2 regions of the Lactobacillus sp. ESL0259 genome follow, and region 1 is predicted to be linked to the other one. Evidence: riboswitches for the same ligand, from Rfam matches in the RefSeq annotation. Region 1 holds a riboswitch; the other holds the start of a gene.

What was found. A riboswitch is a leader RNA that binds a small molecule or an ion and turns the genes downstream of it on or off. The one in region 1 is predicted to bind FMN.
Region 2: another riboswitch for FMN. It lies ahead of F5ESL0259_RS04045 (ECF transporter S component); the one in region 1 lies ahead of ribD (bifunctional diaminohydroxyphosphoribosylaminopyrimidine deaminase/5-amino-6-(5-phosphoribosylamino)uracil reductase RibD).

What each region holds. Positions count from the first base shown of each region.
Region 1 is NZ_REHP01000003.1:126,899-136,452, reverse strand. It holds gene ribD (bifunctional diaminohydroxyphosphoribosylaminopyrimidine deaminase/5-amino-6-(5-phosphoribosylamino)uracil reductase RibD) at 1-1,041, opposite strand, end outside; FMN riboswitch at 1,162-1,295, opposite strand; gene F5ESL0259_RS01385 (hypothetical protein) at 1,403-1,597, opposite strand; gene F5ESL0259_RS01380 (aspartate/glutamate racemase family protein) at 1,744-2,490, opposite strand; gene F5ESL0259_RS01375 (UDP-N-acetylmuramoyl-L-alanyl-D-glutamate--2,6-diaminopimelate ligase) at 2,505-4,076, opposite strand; gene F5ESL0259_RS01370 (cell wall metabolism sensor histidine kinase WalK) at 4,121-5,275, opposite strand; gene F5ESL0259_RS01365 (response regulator transcription factor) at 5,280-5,966, opposite strand; gene F5ESL0259_RS01360 (ABC transporter ATP-binding protein) at 6,144-7,112, opposite strand; gene F5ESL0259_RS01355 (ABC transporter permease/substrate-binding protein) at 7,114-8,640, opposite strand; gene F5ESL0259_RS01350 (ABC transporter ATP-binding protein) at 8,827-9,554, opposite strand, start outside.
Region 2 is NZ_REHP01000006.1:38,231-47,784, forward strand. It holds gene F5ESL0259_RS04015 (S1 RNA-binding domain-containing protein) at 1-700, shown strand, start outside; gene xerD (site-specific tyrosine recombinase XerD) at 693-1,592, shown strand; gene F5ESL0259_RS04025 (reductase) at 1,602-1,961, shown strand; gene F5ESL0259_RS04030 (ScpA family protein) at 1,958-2,695, shown strand; gene scpB (SMC-Scp complex subunit ScpB) at 2,685-3,293, shown strand; gene F5ESL0259_RS04040 (pseudouridine synthase) at 3,296-4,012, shown strand; FMN riboswitch at 4,042-4,156, shown strand; gene F5ESL0259_RS04045 (ECF transporter S component) at 4,239-4,925, shown strand; gene F5ESL0259_RS04050 (LysM domain-containing protein) at 5,029-5,517, shown strand; gene cmk ((d)CMP kinase) at 5,556-6,242, shown strand; gene rpsA (30S ribosomal protein S1) at 6,303-7,508, shown strand; gene der (ribosome biogenesis GTPase Der) at 7,567-8,874, shown strand; gene F5ESL0259_RS04070 (HU family DNA-binding protein) at 9,059-9,334, shown strand; gene F5ESL0259_RS04075 (lipopolysaccharide assembly protein LapB) at 9,451-9,554, shown strand, end outside.

The sequences.
Region 1 (9,554 bases):
TCTCCTCACGCGAATTCTGACATCTTGATTGAATTTTTTAACGTCTAAAAGTTGATAATCGCTTTTTTCTGCTAAAGCCTGGCCAAACACAGCAGGTAATGCAGTACCGCCTAAAACTAAAGGAGCAATGTATGTCACTATTTCGTCAGCCAAGTCAGCTGCTACAAATTGACTCTGGACATTGCTGCCGCCCTCAACTAATAATGATTGAATTTCATGTGCGGCTAAAAGCTGCACAATTTTTGAAGGTGTCCATTTAGCAGCAGTAAAGCAGCGAACATTTTCAGCTACTTTTTGTGTCAGTTCAGTTCTACTTAATAGCCAAATCTCGCCTTGTGTCTTAAACATGCGACTGTTAAAGTCCAACTGATTAGCATCTTTAGTTAACACTATTCGAATAGGTGGCTGGGGTAAATTCTTAATTCTGACCGTTAAAAGTGGATTATCTATTCGCAAAGTATTTGCCCCAATTAAAATTGCTTGGTTGTGCAAACGCAACTTTTGCACATCCACCTGAGCTGCATCCCCAGTCAAAATTGTTCTCGTTTTACCTGCAGCATTAATTTTGCCATCAATGGACATTGCATATTTAAGCGTCACAAAAGGCCTCTTTTGGTGATAAAAAAAGTTATAAGCAACGTTTAAATTTTCTGTACCACCGATTATCTCAGTTTGCACCCCATGGCTTTCTAGATATTCAATACCCTTGCCAGCTACAATTTGATGAGGGTCAACCTGACCAATAACAACTTTTTTGATTCCGGCTTCAGCGACCTTTTTGCAACAAGGAGGTTGCTTGCCATAATGGCTGCAAGGCTCTAGCGTGACGTACAAGGTGGCTCCTTGTGCCTGTTTGGGATTAACTAGGTGTGAGAGTGTATTTACTTCTGCGTGTTCCTTACCAAATTGATGGTGGTAGCCGGTTGCTAAAACCTGATTGTCTTTAACCAAAACTGCGCCAACTAAAGGATTTGTCCAAGTCATTCCCTGAGCTTTCAAGGCTTCTTGAACTGCCATTTCCATATAATCCTTGTCCTGCACTAATTTCACTTCCTAAACATTAAAAAGCCTCGTTGCTTTTATCAACGAGGCTTAATTTGTATTCATCAAATAAGATTCCAGCGAAGCTTAATAACGACGCGAGTTTTCTGTCTAATCTTGTTTGTTCTTCTCCCATCCAGACTTTAACTGTCGGTACTAGACTCACACTAGTTCCACCGCAAAACGCGGGTCACGGACTTCAATTATTAATTGTCACCGTCGGTAGGGAATTGCACCCTGCCCCGAAGAAACCGTATTCAACTTATTCCAGTATAATATAGATATCCTATATCGGCAATAGCAATTTGTTGTTTTATAAAATTATATATACGATAAGCAGAAACTTAAATAAAATAATTTTTTATAGTCTCCAATCAGACAGATGAAGAGGGATATTGTTGTTTTTACCAAAATATTTCTTAAAGGCAGTGCCAAATGACAACTGATCTTTAAGATGATTGCGATAAGCATCTCTAATGCTCAAAATTGCTGTTACTACTAAATTAGTAGTCAGAATTATCAGTATGCCAATAACTATATATAAAAGATATAACATTTTAACCCTCCCATTTTCAACTGTATTACTTTTCTAATACACTACTACCAAATAGAAACATTGTCAATACTTTTTGGAAAAATAAATAGACTAATAATCAAATTGATTACTAGTCTATTTAATTTGCATTAAACCTTACGCTTTATTTAATACATATATTTCTCTATAGCAGTCTTAGGATCCATTCCTGCACGAATTTTTAGTTCTAATTCAATTGCCACATCAGCAATAATAACTTGCGGATCAATAACATTATACGGATGCTCTGGCGCCTTTTCCTGAGCTAAAGATAATTCAGTACAACCAAGTAAAATTACATTACAGCCATACTGATCATGCATGGTGCGTAATATGCGGTGATAAAGTTCACCATCAACTACGCCTTTTTCTTTAATGCTGGAATAAATCAGCTCAGTAACCAGCGGTTGAATCTCAGGACCACCCAATTCTACCTCACGGCCAACTTGTTCAATTTCGTCTTCGTACAGATGATCATAAATCGAACCTTCCGTAGCAATCAAGCCAATCTTTTTTTCCTGCGGAAAGTCACTTGCAAATTTATGAACAGCAATACGCATCATATGTAAAAAAGGAATATCAGTTAGTTTAGCCAAGTCATCATAAAAATAATGTGCAGTATTACATGGCATCACGAAAAAATCGGGCTTTAACATTGCTTGCTGGAGCACATCATCACGCAAAGCATTGAAAAAATTAGGTTGGCTATGGTCTTTGATATAAGCCGTGCGGTCAGGAATTTGGGCATCATTAACTAAAATATAATTCAGATAGTCCTGATCTTTGGTAATCTTTAGACGGTGATTAATCATGCGGACATAGCTTTCCGTTGCAATCGTACCCATACCGCCAATAATACTAAAAAAATGTTTCATTAATACCTGCTTTTCTAACCGTTAAAATGTTCTTTTTGCCCTTCAAGTTCATCAATTACCTGTTGTGCAACTGTAATATCAGACGGATAAGGAGTATCTACTCCCCGGACCTTTTGATAACTATCTTCACCTTTACCACAGATCAGAACAACATCACCCTGCTTGGACATACTGATTGCATCATGGATGGCCTTCTTACGGTCTAGTTCTATTGTGACATCAACTTTAGAATGATCGATCCCTGCATCAATTTCCTGTGCTATATCCATGGGATCTTCAAAGCCAGGATCATCTGTTGTCAGAAAGGCTTTAGCAGCGTAGGCATTTAGACTGTTACTAAAACCGGGACGACGAGAAACTCCTTTGTCACCAGGTGCCCCCACAACGACAATAATTTTGGGATTATTAAATTCTCGTTGCATAAAGCCCATAAGAGCCATCATTGAGGCTTCATTATGTGCGAAGTCCACAACCACTACTCCGTGCTTCTTGGTAACTTCTGTTTGCATTCTTCCAGGGACGGTAACTTGACTGATACCTTTAGCAGCATCGTCATAATTCATCCCGGCCAGTCCTGCACCAATTACTGCGGCAGTACCGTTAGATTCGTTAAAATCACCTAACATCTTTAACTGGTAATCGCCAGCTATTTTAAGCTGCTTGGCTTTGTCGCTAACACACAATACCTGGAACCGGGTCCGTGACATATCAAGCTCTTGGGTCGAAAAACGAAAATCGATGGTCTGCTTCAGATCCGGATTAGTAAATTTTTCGTCAGCAAATAAGTAAATACTGTCTGGATCAGTAGTAGTCATGGCCGCAGCGTAAACTTCAGGAAAATGATCAGTCTGAGCGTTAATAATACATTTACGAGCATTAACCAGCAGCTGCAACTTACAATGTAAATAATCAGCGAAATTGGGATGCTCATTAGGTCCAATATGATCAGGTGTAATATTTAAGAAAAAGCCCAGGTCATAGGTCAGACCAAATACCCTGTTTTTCTTATAAGCCTGGCTGGAAACTTCCATAACCATATGCGTCATTCCGTTGTCTACAGCTATTCGCATATCACGGAACAAATCAAGTGATTCAGGCGTAGTTAAGCTTGACTTAAAAGTATCATCTTTTTTAGGTCCCACAACTGTGTTGACTGATGAAATTAACGCCGTTTTACCACCGTTTACCTGATCTAACATCCCTTTTAAAAAGTAGGCCGTTGTAGTCTTGCCTTTAGTACCAGTAATAGCTATTAAATATAAATCGTCTTGCGGGAAACGGAAAAATGCCGCAGACAATAACGCCATCGCTTTGGAAACATTGCGCACAATCAGTGCATGCATTCCCTTACCTTCCGGATAGGGTTGCTCTGCTACATAACAATTAGCACCATTCGCCTTTGCCATTGACAAATAAGTGGGGCGAAAACCAGCACCTTTACAGAAGAACAATGTATTGGTATGAACGTCACGCGAGTCATACGACACATATTCCATCTTAGAAGATATAGTATCTTGGACAGCACTCGATTTAAGCAGATGGTGTTCTTTTAAAATTAAAATACAGGTATTTAAAGAAATACTCATGCTATACTCCTCTATTTATTATCTCAGTCAAAATTATACCACAGCTATGCTGGAGTTTTTTCACTCTTTAAGTTTAAAGGCAGGCAAATAATGAAACGGGTCCAATCTTTATCAGATTCACAGCGGATTTTGCCCTGATGAAGATCAACAATACTTTTGGTAATTGATAGACCTAGCCCTGTGCCACCCGTTTGGGTATTACGGGAGCCTTCGACTCTGTAAAAACGTTCAAATATTTTTTTCAACGAATCTTCGGGAATTTGAGCACCGTTGTTTTCCACCCGTAACTCAACTTCATTGTTATTAACTAAATTAGCAATTAAGTTAATTTGTGTTGCACCTGTACCGTACTTTAGCGCATTAGTGATGAGATTATTATAAACACGTACCAGCTTTTCCGCATCAGCTTGAATGGTTAAATTCTTAGGTCTTGCTTCTATATTAAATACTATCCCTTTTTCCTGACCCTCGAATTCAAACCCCGCGGCAACCTGCTCTAACATAGAAAAAATATGTAAAGAAGATAAATTTAATTTGGTACTAGTTGATTTTAACGTTGTATACTCAAGCAAATCATGAGCGAGCGATTTCATTTGTTCAGCCTTCATATATGCAATATTAAGGTATCTTTGTTGATCTGCTGGATTTGACACCCCCGATTTCAGTAAACCCAAATAGCCGATGATAGAAGTTAAAGGCGTTCTGATATCATGAGAAACATTGCTAATCAGTTCGTCCTTTGACTTTTCAATCGCTTTTTCTTCATTAATCGCATTTACTGTACTATCCACTAACGAATTAATTGAATCAATTACTTTTTGCAAATCAGTTTTGACTTTAAAAGAAATTGTATGGTCAAAATGTCCCTTAGCAATATAATGCAGTTCAGAAATAACATGTCTTAACTGCATTTGATGATAGCGCCGAATTAAGCGCCAGTACAGAACGATTAAATCACCAATACCCATGAAAATAATAAAGGTATTCTGCCAGGACCATAAGTGGCGCCCGCCAGCAAAAGTAATGGTCTTTTTTAGAAAATAAATCCCGTTAACCAGGTTTTTATCTTGTAAAATTGTCAAGTTGATCAAAATAATCACTGACAGGTTCAATAGTAGCTCTAAAACTACCGTTATAACGCCTTCAGCAAACAGCTCACTTTTTTCCGCGGCTGTCAGCTTGACCCTTTCTTTTTTCATCTAGTTAAGCCTCAACTTTATAGCCTACTCCCCAGACGGTCTGAATAACATCTTCACCACCCGTTGCCGATTGGATTTTGTCACGCAGGTGTGAAACATGCACCATAACGGTTTTAGCAGAAACTATGGATTCCTGTTGCCAAACCCGTTCAAAAATCTCATCCGCTGAAAATACCCGGTTAGGGTGACTGGCAAGCAAGTATAAAATGCCAAATTCTAAGGCAGTCAACTGAATGTCTTTACCATCAATTGTCTTAACTTCATGTGAATCACGGTTAATAATCAGTGGTCCCACTTCTAAAATATCTGGTTCATCATCCTTAACCTGCTTTTGACTACGACGCAAAAGTGAACGAACTCGTGCCATTACTTCTAAAGGATTAAATGGCTTAGAAACATAGTCATCTGCTCCAGTAATCAAGCCTTGAATTTTATCCATATCACCAGTCTTGGCTGATACGATAATAATTGGGATATCAGAATCTTTGCGTACTTCCTTGATAACATCAATTCCGCTCATATTAGGCATCATGATATCCAAGATCATTAATGCAATATCTGGCGTCGTAGTTAATTTCGTAATTGCTTCTTTACCGCTATAGGCAACAACTGGAGTGTAACCTTCATTTTTAAGATAAATACTTAACAGCTCGACGATTTCTTTATCATCGTCAACAACTAAAATTTTCATAGGGCTAATTTCCCTTCTTTTATCTATTGATTATTTTCGGTTTATTTCATTATTCCACTAAATATAGTTTAGCAGAATCTATGTCTAATATTTTAGTCAATTTTGTAATAAACTACTAATATTCAAGCATAATTTTATCGTTTTATTAAAAAAGCTGGACAGTTCCCAACTTATTTCCTATTTTAAACTATTAATATTGTTCAAATATTTAATCAGCCACTGGCGATCAATGAAGCCTAAATATTCTCCATTATTATTTTGTACGGCAACTTCATTTTGATGATTCAATAATTCCAGCAAAACAGCAATTTTTTCATTAATATTAATTACAGGCATTGCTGCCAGCGAATTAGAACTAGTTTGCTTAAATTCATTAAATAAGGCCGCTTGCTTTAATGGTGTTTCATATAAATTGTTCCCTAAGCTGCCTTTAAAAAAGTCCCTGACAAAATTGTTTGCCGGATGGCGTAAGATTTCTTGTGGCTGATCGACCTGTAATAATTTGCCATCCTTCATAACGCCAATCCTGTCAGCTAAGTGCAGGGCTTCATTCATATCATGCGTCACAAATAAAATTGTATTATGCAGCTGCTTGTGCAAATTAATAACTAGTTCTTGTAAATTTGCGCGGGAAAGTGGATCCAGAGCGCTAAAGGGTTCATCCATTAAAACAATCGGAGGCTTTGACGCAATCGCGCGTAAAATGCCAATTCTTTGTTGTTCACCACCAGACAGTTCATGAGGATAACGGTGAGCATACTCTTGGGGATTTAGTCCCACTTTTTCCAATAAATTTGCGGCCATTTCCGTAAGATCAGCTTTAGCACCTTGAATTTCCGGAATCAAAGTAATATTCTTAGCGACAGTCATGTTAGGAAAAAGAGCAATTTGTTGTAAAACATAACCAATTTTCCAGCGCAATTTCTGAACGTTATAATCAGTCGTAGGCCGCTCATTGACTAAAATCTGTCCAGCACTAGGATCTGCCAAACGGTTAATCATTTTAATCGACGTAGTTTTACCACTGCCTGAGTTTCCTACCAAAACGAAAAGTTCGCCTTGCTGAATATCCAAATTAAGATCGTTAACTACTACTTTTTTAGCAAAGGTTTTATTTACATGCTCAAATTTAATTGCCGAAGTCATCTTACTTCTCCTTAAGCAAATGCTGTTTTAATAAAAAGTGACGTGCGACTTGTCCAGGATCCATATTTTTAACATTAACTTCATAGTTCATTTCCTGCATCTGCTTTTCGGAAATCCTGCCAGCCAGCTTATTCAAGCTGCGAACAATTTGCGGATGCTTGCGGGCAAAATCATTGGTCATCAAGGGAGCGCCCTGATAAATAGGAAAATTATGCTTATCATCTTTTAAAATAGTCAAATGATATTGGCGCAATTCACTATCAGTTGAATAGGCATCAACGATGTTAACTTTATTCTGATTAATTGCCTGGTAACGCAAAGCCGGTTCCATTGACTTAACAGGGAAATCAATCTTGTATAATTTTTTAATACCCTTGAACCCATCACCACGATCAATAAATTCTAATGTCATTCCTCCTTTTAGCTGATTGGTGACATTAGCCAAATCACTGATTTTTCTTAAACGATTTTTCTTTTTAAATGAATTTTTAACTGCTAGGGCATAAGTATTATCGTACGCCATAGGCTTAAGCAAAGTAAGCTTATCCTGTTTATTCATTAATTCTTTTGCTTTTTCATAGGTTTCTTTTTCAGATAAACCAGCCGTTTTAACCGGAGACTTCGCAAAGGTTTCCAAAACAGTTCCCGTAAATTCTGGATAAATATCTATTTTATTGTTTTTCAAAGCAGTATATAAAAAGGTAGTTTTACCAAAATTAGGTTTCAAGGTCACTTGGACGTGTGGATCGTCTTGTTCAATTAACTCTTTATACATGTTGATCAAAATTTCTGGTTCAGAACCTAACTTACCGGCAATTGTAACTGTTTCTTTCTGACCGGCAACAGCTTGATAAATTCCACTTCCTGCTAAGAAGATGACACTAACTCCTAATATTCCCAAAGCTGTTTTAACTGATGCATGTTCCAGCCACTTAATGAGCGCGCTTAACGTAATCGCCAAAACGCCAGAACAAACAGCGCCAATTACAATTAGTCCGGTATTGTTGCGGTCAATTCCCAATAAAATAAAACTGCCCAGGCCACCAGCACCAATTAAAGCTGCCATGGTGGCAGTACCAATAATTAAAACTAAGGCCGTTCTAATACCCGAAATGATTGTCGGCATAGCTAAAGGCAACTCCACCTTAAGTAATTTTTGCATGCGTGACATACCGAATGCGTCAGCAGCTTCTTCTAGTGCCGGATCAATTTCAGTTAATCCCAGGTATGTGTTCTGAAAAATCGGTAATAGTGCATATACCACTAAAGCGATCACGGCAGGCACTGTTCCAATCCCAACGAGTGGAATTAATAAACCTAGCAGTGCTAGTGACGGAATGGTCTGTAAAATGCTGGCAACTTGCAATAATATTTCTGCTATTTTAGTGTGTTTTATAGTCCAAAAGGCCAAAGGCATGGCAATCACCATTGCAATCAGCAACGAAACTAACGATATTTGCAGGTGTTGCAATAAAGCAACTCCCAAATCACCTTTGCGCTCGCTTAAAATCTGGATAATTTGATTCATAGCTTAATTCCTTTATACTTTTTTAAAATTTGAATTATCACCAAATTATATTAATAGTGTCGAACCAACTAAATTCATTTATTTTACCATAACACAAACTAATGGTTGAAAAGTAATTATTGCTTACACCATTATTTAAAGCAAAAAAATTCCCAGTCTGTAGGACCAGGAATATTTTAAGTACATCTATTCTATTTCTTTTTTACCAGTATATAACTCGTAGTAATAACCCTTCTTCTTTAGAAGTTGTTCGTGATTGCCGGCTTCAATAATATGGCCATGATCAAGCACCAGAATTAAATCCGAGTTAACAATCGTAGACAGGCGGTGAGCTATGACAAAGCTAGTGCGACCTGCAAGCAAGTTATCCATACCAGCTTGTACCAGTTTTTCCGTTTGGGTATCAATGCTTGAAGTGGCTTCATCCAAAATCATCACAGGTTCATCTGCTATCATTGCTCGTGCAATACTGAGCAGCTGCATTTGTCCCTGAGATAAGTCTCCGCCATTGCCGTCAATGATTGTTTTATAACCTTCATCTAAATGGTGAATAAATTCATCAGCGTGAGATAAGTGTGCTGCCTGATATACATCATCATCACTGGCATCGGTATTACCAAAACGAATATTGTCCATCACCGTACCGGTGAACATATGAGTGTCTTGCAAAACAATCGACAGAGACTGACGCAAATCATCCTTTTTAATTCTACTAATGGGAATACCATCATAAGTAATCGTACCAGAATTAATTTCGTAAAAACGATTAATCATATTAGAAATCGTCGTTTTACCAGCACCGGTTTCACCAACTAAGGCTACTTTCATACCTGGCTTAGCGTCAATAGAAATGTCGTACAAAATTTGTTTATTGGGCGTATAGCCAAAATTAACATGATCGAAGACAATATGTC
Region 2 (9,554 bases), on a different contig from region 1:
TCTACCCTTTGCTCAAGAAGATCAGTATGCTTGGAGCAAAGTGACTGAAGTCAAGTATAACTTAGGTGTTTTTGTAGATATTGGTTTGCCAGATAAAGATATAGTGATTTCCTTGGATGATCTCCCTTATGACAAAGAACGCTGGCCTGAAGTTGGTGATCAACTGCTAGTTCATCTTGAAACTGATGAAAAAGATCGTATTTGGGCAAAAATGGCTGATGAAAATATTTTTGAACAACTTGCAGCTCATTTTCCAGACGGTATGAATAATAAAGATGTTTTTGGGACTGTTTATTCAGCCCGTGAAGTAGGAGCATTTGTAATTACTAAAGAATATTATTTGGGTTTTGTTCATCCGTCACAAATGGCTCGGCCACTACGTTTAGGTGAACAGTTTAAGGGTAGAGTAGTTGGTGTCAGTCAGTATGGTCGCCTAAATTTGAGCAGTCTGCCGCGATCATTTGAAGAAATAGATGATGATGCGCAGATGATTTTGATGAGTTTGCGCAGAAAAAAAGATAAAACATTACCTTTTTATGATAAATCTGATGCAGAGGATATAAAAAGCTATTTTGGCATCTCAAAATCTGCTTTTAAACGAGCATTAGGTCACTTGTTGAAGGGAAAATACATAGTGGAAAATAAAACTACTGGAACAATTTCATTAGTTAACGACCCCGAAGAAGACAAAAATGAATAATTTAACAGAACAAGTTGAGGACTATTTAAGATATAGTCAAATTGAGCGAGGACTAAGTGCTAATACAATTACTGCTTACAAGCAGGATTTAAGCTCTTTCATTAATTTTTTGCAAAAGGAAAATTTAAGTTCTTGGCCAACTAAAGCAATTGATATTGATGCTTTTTTGGCCGAGCAACGCGATCAAAAGAAAGCAACAAGTTCTATTAGTCGTTTAATTTCAAGTCTGCGGAAATTTTACCAGTGGCTGGTAAGACAAAATATTCAAAAATTGAATCCTATGCTTGAAATAGACTCACCCAAAAAACGTCGACCTTTACCAGTTGCTTTAACCACAGTTGAAGTTACTGACTTACTTAAGCAACCTGATATAAAAAAGAAACTGGGTTTACGAGACCGTGCTTTACTTGAAACGTTGTACGCAACGGGCATAAGGGTGAGCGAATTAATAAACCTTAAATTTACCGACTTGCATGAAGAATTGAAATTAGTCAAAGTTTTTGGTAAAGGGTCAAAAGAACGGTTGATTCCTATTAGTAAAGTTGCTTTGTCCTGGATTGATAGTTATAAAGAAAAAGTACGTGATCCCTTGATATTGAAAGTGGGAAAAAACACGGATTTTATTTTTCTGAACAGTCGCGGCGGTTCTCTAACTCGACAAGCTGTGTGGCAAATTATCAAGCATTACTGCAAGTTGGCTGGTATTCAGAAAAACGTTACCCCTCACACTTTAAGACACACCTTCGCTACTCACCTACTTGAAAATGGGGCTGATTTGCGTGTGGTTCAAGAAATTTTAGGACACTCGGATATTAGTACTACACAAATTTATACCAATTTGTCTCAGAAACATATCATACAAGTATACGAGAAAACTCATCCCCGAATTTAAGGTGATTAAATGTTAATTGAATGTAAAAATGACACGGAAAAAGTAGCAATGGGTTTGTTATCCTATTTACCGGATTTTAAAAATCTCGCAAATCTTAAGGATGAAATTCAATTAAATAAAAATAGTGCTGAATTTTGTCTATATCTTTATCGGTCTAAAGATCCTAATTTTATTGGTGTGATTGGCACGCAAGCGAATAAACAATTTGTTGTCATTCGCTACATTTCATTTGCTCCTGATTTTCGCAAAGCTAAATACGAAGCAAAGGCAATACAAGAACTGGCTCAAAGTAATCCCCAAAAAAGAATTACGGCTGTTCCTGAATATATTGATCTGATTAAATATTTAAAAAAGGACTCAAAAATATGAGTGCTAATCTTACTTTGGAATTACCCAATTTTGAAGGCCCTTTAGATTTGTTGCTGCACTTAATTAAAGTACAGAAAATTGATATTTATGATATTCCGATAGCCCAAATTACCAGCCAATATTTAGCCTATTTACATCAAATGCAAAGTCTTAATTTGAAAATTGCCGGTGAATACTTTGTCATGTCATCATTGTTGTTACGCATAAAGTCTCAATCATTACTGCCGCAAAATGATTTCATAGAAAATGATGAGGAACAGGAAGATCCTAGGGATGAACTCGTACAGCAGCTTATTACCTACTCAATATTCAAAAAAATCTCGGTTTACTTTAAAAAGCGTAACGAAAAGGTTCCCATTACTGCTGCTAAAGAGGAAAGCGTGCCCCTTAGTAAAAAGATTCAGCCGTTACCTCGAGGACAAATTACTTCCACTGAATTGGCTAATACGTTTATTTTAGTATTACAAAGAATGAAGATCAGACAGCCAGATATTGTTTCGGTTGAGGTGAAAGAGACCTCTGTTAAAGAGATGAGTACTTTTTTGCAAACCGAATTGGCAAAGTGCAAAAAGGTCAGTTTTTTTGCATGTTGTCAAAAAATGAAAACTTTATCTGATGTTATTGGTTTGTTTTTAGCATTGCTTGAACTTTGTAAAAAGCAAGAATTGCGGGTAACACAAAATAGAACATTTGGCGATCTGAACTTGGAAAGAATTGATAGCGATGATAACTAAAATTGCCCAGTTAGAGGCTCTATTGTATGTGGCCGGTGATAATGGCATTGAAAGCACTAATTTGTGTGAACTGCTGCAAATTGGCAAGCCTGCACTGCGCGAATTAACTAAAAGCTTGCAGGAAAAATTACAGCAAAATTCGGATTCAGGTCTGCAAATACAGCAGCTGAACGATTCTTATAAATTAACAACCCGGCCGGAAGTAAGCAAAACAATTGAAAACTTTTTTCAAAAAGATTTAACTAAAAGTCTTAGTCAGTCCGCTTTGGAAATATTAGCAATTGTTGCTTATAAGCAGCCTATTACTCGGATAGAAATTGATGAAATCAGAGGGGTAAATTCATCTGGTGCTTTACAAACATTAATTTGGCGGGGTCTTGTAAAGATAAATGGCAAAAAAGAGGCTCCGGGACACCCTAATTTATACGTGACCACTGACTATTTTTTGCAGTATTTTGGTTATCAAAGTTTAGCCGATTTACCTCTAATTGAAGATTTTGAAGATGATAGTGTTAATGCCGAAGGTGAAATCGATTTATTTGCGGCTAAGGGTCAAGCAGATAAGAATATTGCTAAAACTCAAAAAGGAGAATCATAATGGTGTTAGAACGATTACAAAAAGTAATTGCTGAAGCTGGAATTGCTTCACGACGCAAGGCTGAAAAAATGATCACCGCAGGGCGGGTGACAGTTGATGGTAATGTAGTTACAAAATTAGGTACTAAGGTAGATACATTTAGTAATATTACCGTTGATGGTGAACCAATTGAGCGGGAAAGTTTGCACACATACCTTTTTTATAAACCGCGTGGGGTGGTATCGACTGCCAGCGATGACAAAGGCCGAAAAACCGTTGTTGACTACTTTAAAGAATTGCCCTACCGCTTGTACCCAATTGGCAGACTAGATTATGACACGTCAGGTTTACTCTTGATGACCAATGACGGAGAGCTTGCAAATTTATTGATGCATCCACGCAATAATGTAGCCAAAGTATATGTTGCTAAAATTACGGGTGTGCTTTCTCCTGCAGAAATCAGTCAGCTTACCCACGGAGTAAAAATTGATCGTCATAGATGTGCTCCAGCTAAAGTTAAAGTAATTAGAACTGACCGCAAAAAAAATAGCCAAATAGTACAGTTAACTATTCATGAGGGGCAGTATCATCAAGTAAAAAGAATGTTTAAGGCCGTTCATCATCAGGTTAAAAAATTAGCACGTGAAAGATATGCCTTTTTAACCCTGGATTCTCTGATTTCCGGAAGTTTTCGCGAATTATCCCATGAGGAAGTTGACAGATTAAAAGACGTAGATTAAGATGGTATTTGAAAATTAAATATTAAGTTTGTTGTCTTCATGGCAGGGTGAAAATCCCGACCGGCGGTGAGAGTCCGCGACCCACGAAAGTGGTGGAATCTATTGTGATACCGATAGTTAAAGTCTAGATGAAAGAAGACAGACTAAACTAAAAGCCAAGATCTTTAGCTTACTTTTACTCGGTCTGTTGCTAGAAGCAGCAGACCGAGTTTTTTTGGAGGTAAGAATTTTGCAAAGAAAAGGCAGAAATAATTTGGTCAATATAGTAGCATATACTTTAATTGGAACAATTGCATATGTGTTAATGCTTTTGGAAATACCATTGCCTGTCACCAGCTTTTTAAAATTTGATTTTTCTGATGTTGTAATTACTATTGGTACTTTTTTATTTGGTCCATTACCCGGCATTTTCATCGCGTTTGTGAGAATGCTAATTAATTTAATATATAAAGGTTTTGCGCTACCAAGTTTAGTGGGTCAATCTGCGGCCTTTTTAGCATCAATTTCATTTGCTTTGCCGTTTTATTATTTGACTAGAAATATCAATAAAGATGAAAAGAGTTTTACTAAAAAACATTTAAAACCAATCTTAGGTATAGTTCTTGGCATTATAGCGATGGCTTTTGTTTTGTCAGTTTTAAATGCTCTGGTTTTAACACCTTTTTATGCAGCAACTACAGTACCCAATTTGCCAACTATTCATGGTTATTCAGGTTTACTGGCATTTACTGAGAAAGTGTACTTGGGCAAATTGCTTCACATTCCTTCAATGAGTGCCTACATTTTTGGCATTATTGTGCCGTTTAATTTATTAAAAGGCGCAATAAATGGTACGGTGGTTTACTTACTGTTTGAAACTGTTTTGAGAACAATCAAACCATTTGTCAGGAAAAACTTCAATTTAAAAAACTAAAATCAGAAATTATGAAATCGGTCTATTAAATGACCGATTTTTTTATCCACTTAAATGGTAAATATGCTAAAATTAAACAAGTTAGGTAAGGAGGCTTTTTAAGATGACTAATAATCCTAAGGGACCATATCAACATTATAAACGTCCGCAAAAAACCAGAGTTGAAACATACAATTCTGTTTCTAAAGGTTGGATTGTACTCATTGTTTTACTTATAATGATACTAATTGGCCTTGTTCCAGTAGTACATCATTTAGCAGCGAATAATAATTCAAGTAATAAAATAGTTGAAGTACGCAAAACTCATAAAAAAGCTGCCAAAAAAGCAAACGTTAAAGCTTCTCCTGCAAAAAACAAACTTGTCGAAAATAAAACTAAGAGCAAACCGAAGGCAAAACCCAAACCTAAGGTTAAGCAAAAAAGGAAACACGCAAAAACTAAACCCAAAATTAAACAATATATAGTTCAAAGTGGAGATTCTTTAAGTAGTATTGCTCGTCGTTTTAAAATTTCTGTTGGTCAGTTAGCTGAGTTAAATCAACTTGACCCTAACAGTCAGGTGGATATCGGACAAGTATTGCGTATCAAATAATTTAGAAAGGATAGGGACTGCAGTCCCTTTTTTATTGAATGCAAATAGCAATTGATGGACCAGCTTCAGCTGGAAAAAGTACAGTAGCAAAGATAATAGCTCAAAAATTGAACTTTACGTATATTGATACGGGAGCAATGTACCGTGTTTCTACCTGGTTAGCACGTGAACACAAACTTAGTTATAGCGATGAAAAAGGCATATTGGCTGCTATTGACAAAGAAAAAATTGAACTGAAAAACGAAAATGGCCAACAAAAAGTTTTTGCCGGCGATAAGGATATATCTCAAGATATACGTACACCGGATATTTCTGCTCACGTTTCTCAAGTATCAGCTTTGGCAGGTATCAGAGCTAAAATGGTCAGTTTGCAAAGACAAATGGCCGGTCAGATGAATGTAGTGATGGATGGTCGTGATATTGGGACCACGGTTTTGCCTGCAGCTGACGTTAAAATCTTTTTAGTTGCGTCTGCTCATTCTCGAGCCCAAAGAAGAATGCTTGATTTTAAAGAAAGGGGAATTAAAACTAACCAGTCCCTTGAAGAAATTGAACAAGACATAGCGGAAAGGGATTATAAAGATTCGCATCGTAAAATTTCACCATTAAAAAAGGCACTTGATGCTATTGAAATAGACACAACTTCTATGACTATAGACCAGGTAGTTAATGCAATCTTATCTGAAATTAAAAAAAGTCAAAAAAACTATAAAAAAAGGGTATAAAACAGTAGAAAAATATCAAACTTTCATTTAGAATTAGAGTATGATATTGGGAGGTAAATAATGTCAGAAAACAGTAATCAATTTTTAGATGCATTAAAGCAAATGCAAGGAGTTGAGGTCGGAGATATTGTAGATGTTGAAGTCTTAGACGTTGAAGAAGGTCAAATCGATGTTGGTGTTGAAAATGCCGGTATTGAAGGTGTAATTCCTCGTCGTGAATACACTTCAGATCGCAACGTTGACCTACGTGAAGCAGTTAAACCAGGCGATAAGCTCAAAGCTTTAGTTTTAAGAAAAGCCGGCGGAGACAAAGAGAATGGTGAATTTTTCTTCTCAGTTACCCGCTTGAAGGAAAGAGAAGCTTACGATGAACTGCAAAAAGATTTTGAAGCCGGAAAGACAATTGAAGGCACAGTTACTTCTTCAGTTCGTGGTGGTTTGTTAGTAGATGTAGGCACTAGAGGATTTTTGCCTGCGTCATTAATTTCTAACCGTTATGTTTCGGATCTTAAGCCATTTATCGGCAAAACCATGAAACTTAAAATTACTGAAATTGATCCAAGTAAGAACCGCTTAATCCTTTCTCACAAAGATTTAATTGAAGAAGAACGTGAAGAAGCTTTTGACAAGGTTGCATCACAATTAGTTGTGGGTGATGTTGTTGAAGGCAAGGTTTCCCGTTTAACTAATTTTGGAGCTTTTGTTGATGTTGGCGGTGTTGATGGTTTAGTCCACATTTCCGAGATCTCATACAAACATGTTGATAAGCCAAGCGATGTTTTAAAGGCTGGTCAAGATGTCAAAGTTAAAGTAATTGGTATTGATGATGATAGACATCGCATCTCCCTTTCAATTAAGCAAACTGAACCTTCTCCTTTTGAACAAGCTACAGCTGACTTACACGAAGGCGATGTGTTTGAAGGCGAAGTTAAATCTTTAACTAACTTCGGTGCTTTTGTTGAAGTTGCTGATAATATTCAAGGTTTAGTTCACGTTTCTGAAATATCATATAAACACGTAGACAAGCCAAGTGATGTTTTAAAGGTTGGTCAAAAAGTTAAAGTCAAGGTCTTAAACATTGACCCTGGTGAGCATCGCATTTCACTTTCAATGAAGGCTGCTGAGCCCAAGAACTCTGAAAATGAAGGCAATCGTTCACACAGTTCATATAACCGCAATTCAGTAAATAAAAAATATATGAACAATGATGACAGCGGCTTTGCTTTAGGTGACATCATAGGTGACCAATTAAAAGATCGTCGTTAATTTAATAAAAAAGCCGACTCTTAAGTCGGTTTTTTTATTTGTAAAAGGAGGCTGAAAAATGGTTTTACCCGTAGTTGCAATTGTAGGACAGCCTAATGTTGGTAAATCAACGCTTTTCAACCGGATTATTAATCAACGGTTAGCAATAGTTGAAGATAAACCTGGCGTGACTAGAGACCGTAATTATGCGCAAGCTGAATGGTTGGGGCACAAATTTGATTTGATTGATACTGGTGGAATAACTTGGGAAAATAGTAATATTGAAGAAGAAATAAGAGCCCAAGCTGGAATAGCAATTGAAGAAGCTGATGTAATCATCTTTTTAACTAATGTTGCTAATCACGTAACAAATCTTGATGAGCGCATTGCCCAAATGCTTTATCAAACTAAGAAGCCAGTGATTTTAGCTGTAAATAAAGCTGATAATCCAGAGCAGCGGATGGACATTTATGATTTTTATAGCTTAGGTTTTGGCGATCCTATTCCTGTTTCAAGCGTGCATGGCACGGGTATTGGAGATTTGCTGGATCAAATAGTGCAAAGTTTGCCTAAAGACTTGAAGCAAAATGAGAAGGAGCAAATTTCTTTTAGTGTAATAGGTCGGCCTAATGTAGGAAAATCATCAATTGTCAACCGCCTTGTCGGAGAAAATCGTGTAATTGTTAATAACGAAGAGGGAACGACCCGTGACGCAGTTGATACCCCTTTTGAAACAGATGGTACTAAATTTAGAATTGTTGATACAGCTGGTATAAGGCGCCGGGGAAAAGTTTACGAAAAGACTGAAAAATACTCAGTAATGAGAGCAATGGGTGCAATTGAGCATTCTGATGTAGTCTGCCTAGTACTTGATGCCAGCACAGGCATTAGAGAGCAGGACAAGCATGTTGCTGGATATGCCCACGATGCTGGAAGAGGAATTATTATTGTTGTCAATAAATGGGATTTGCCTAAAAAGACAAGTAACAGTGGCAAGGATTTTGAACAAATTATTCGTTCAGAATTTCAGTACCTAGATTATGCTCCTATTTTGTTTGTTTCAGCAAAGACGGGGCAGAATCTGGCTATAATTCCGGAGATGGTTCGAAGAGTTTCTCATAATCAACAACAAAGAATTAAATCCAGCGTTTTAAATGATCTCTTACTAGAAACAAGTAAGTTAGTTCCAACGCCTATGATTAAAGGAAAAAGATTACGAGTTTACTACATGACGCAGGTAGCCACTAATCCACCAACTTTTGTCGTATTTGTCAATGATCCTGAATTAATGCATTTTTCATATCAGCGCTTTTTAATTAACCAATTAAGGGAGAATTTTGACTTTTCCGGCACTCCCATAAAAATTATTGCTCGAAAAAGAAAATAGTTTGTATCTACCAAAGATATAAAAATCACTTTTTTAGAAATAATTGCTTGTTGTATCAAGGGTTTTGTGCTATTTTAAAATCAAGGAAAAAGTGATTTCAATAATCATTTATTCCCTGTTCCTCAATTGAGGAATTAAATAAGGATCTTACTAAGAGATTCAAGTTACAGGAGGTGAATTCCCAATGGCAAATAAGGCAGAATTAGTCACTGAAGTTGCAGCAAAAGCTAAATTAACTAAAAAAGATGCAGCTACAGCAGTTGATGCAATTTTTAGTTCAATCCAAGAAGATCTTGCTAAAGGCAAAAAAGTACAATTAATTGGCTTTGGTACTTTTGAAGTACGTAAGCGCGCAGCTCGTAAAGGACGTAATCCACAAACAGGCGATGAAATCCAAATTCCAGCAAGTGTTGTACCTGCATTTAGACCTGGTAAAGCTCTTAAGGAAGCTGTTAAATAGCTCAATGACTTTATTTAAAAGATGGTGGCTTAATTCGCCATCATCTTTTTTGTTTGATATTATTTGTAGCTGTAATTGACCTGATCGGCTAAAATAAAATAATGGAGGAATGAAAAATGAGCTATTCGGAAAAGCTGCTTGACGCAATTGAGCGGCAAGATTTTTCTCAAGAAAAGTCATTATTACAAAAAGCCTTGGACAAAGATGAACCAGAGATTTT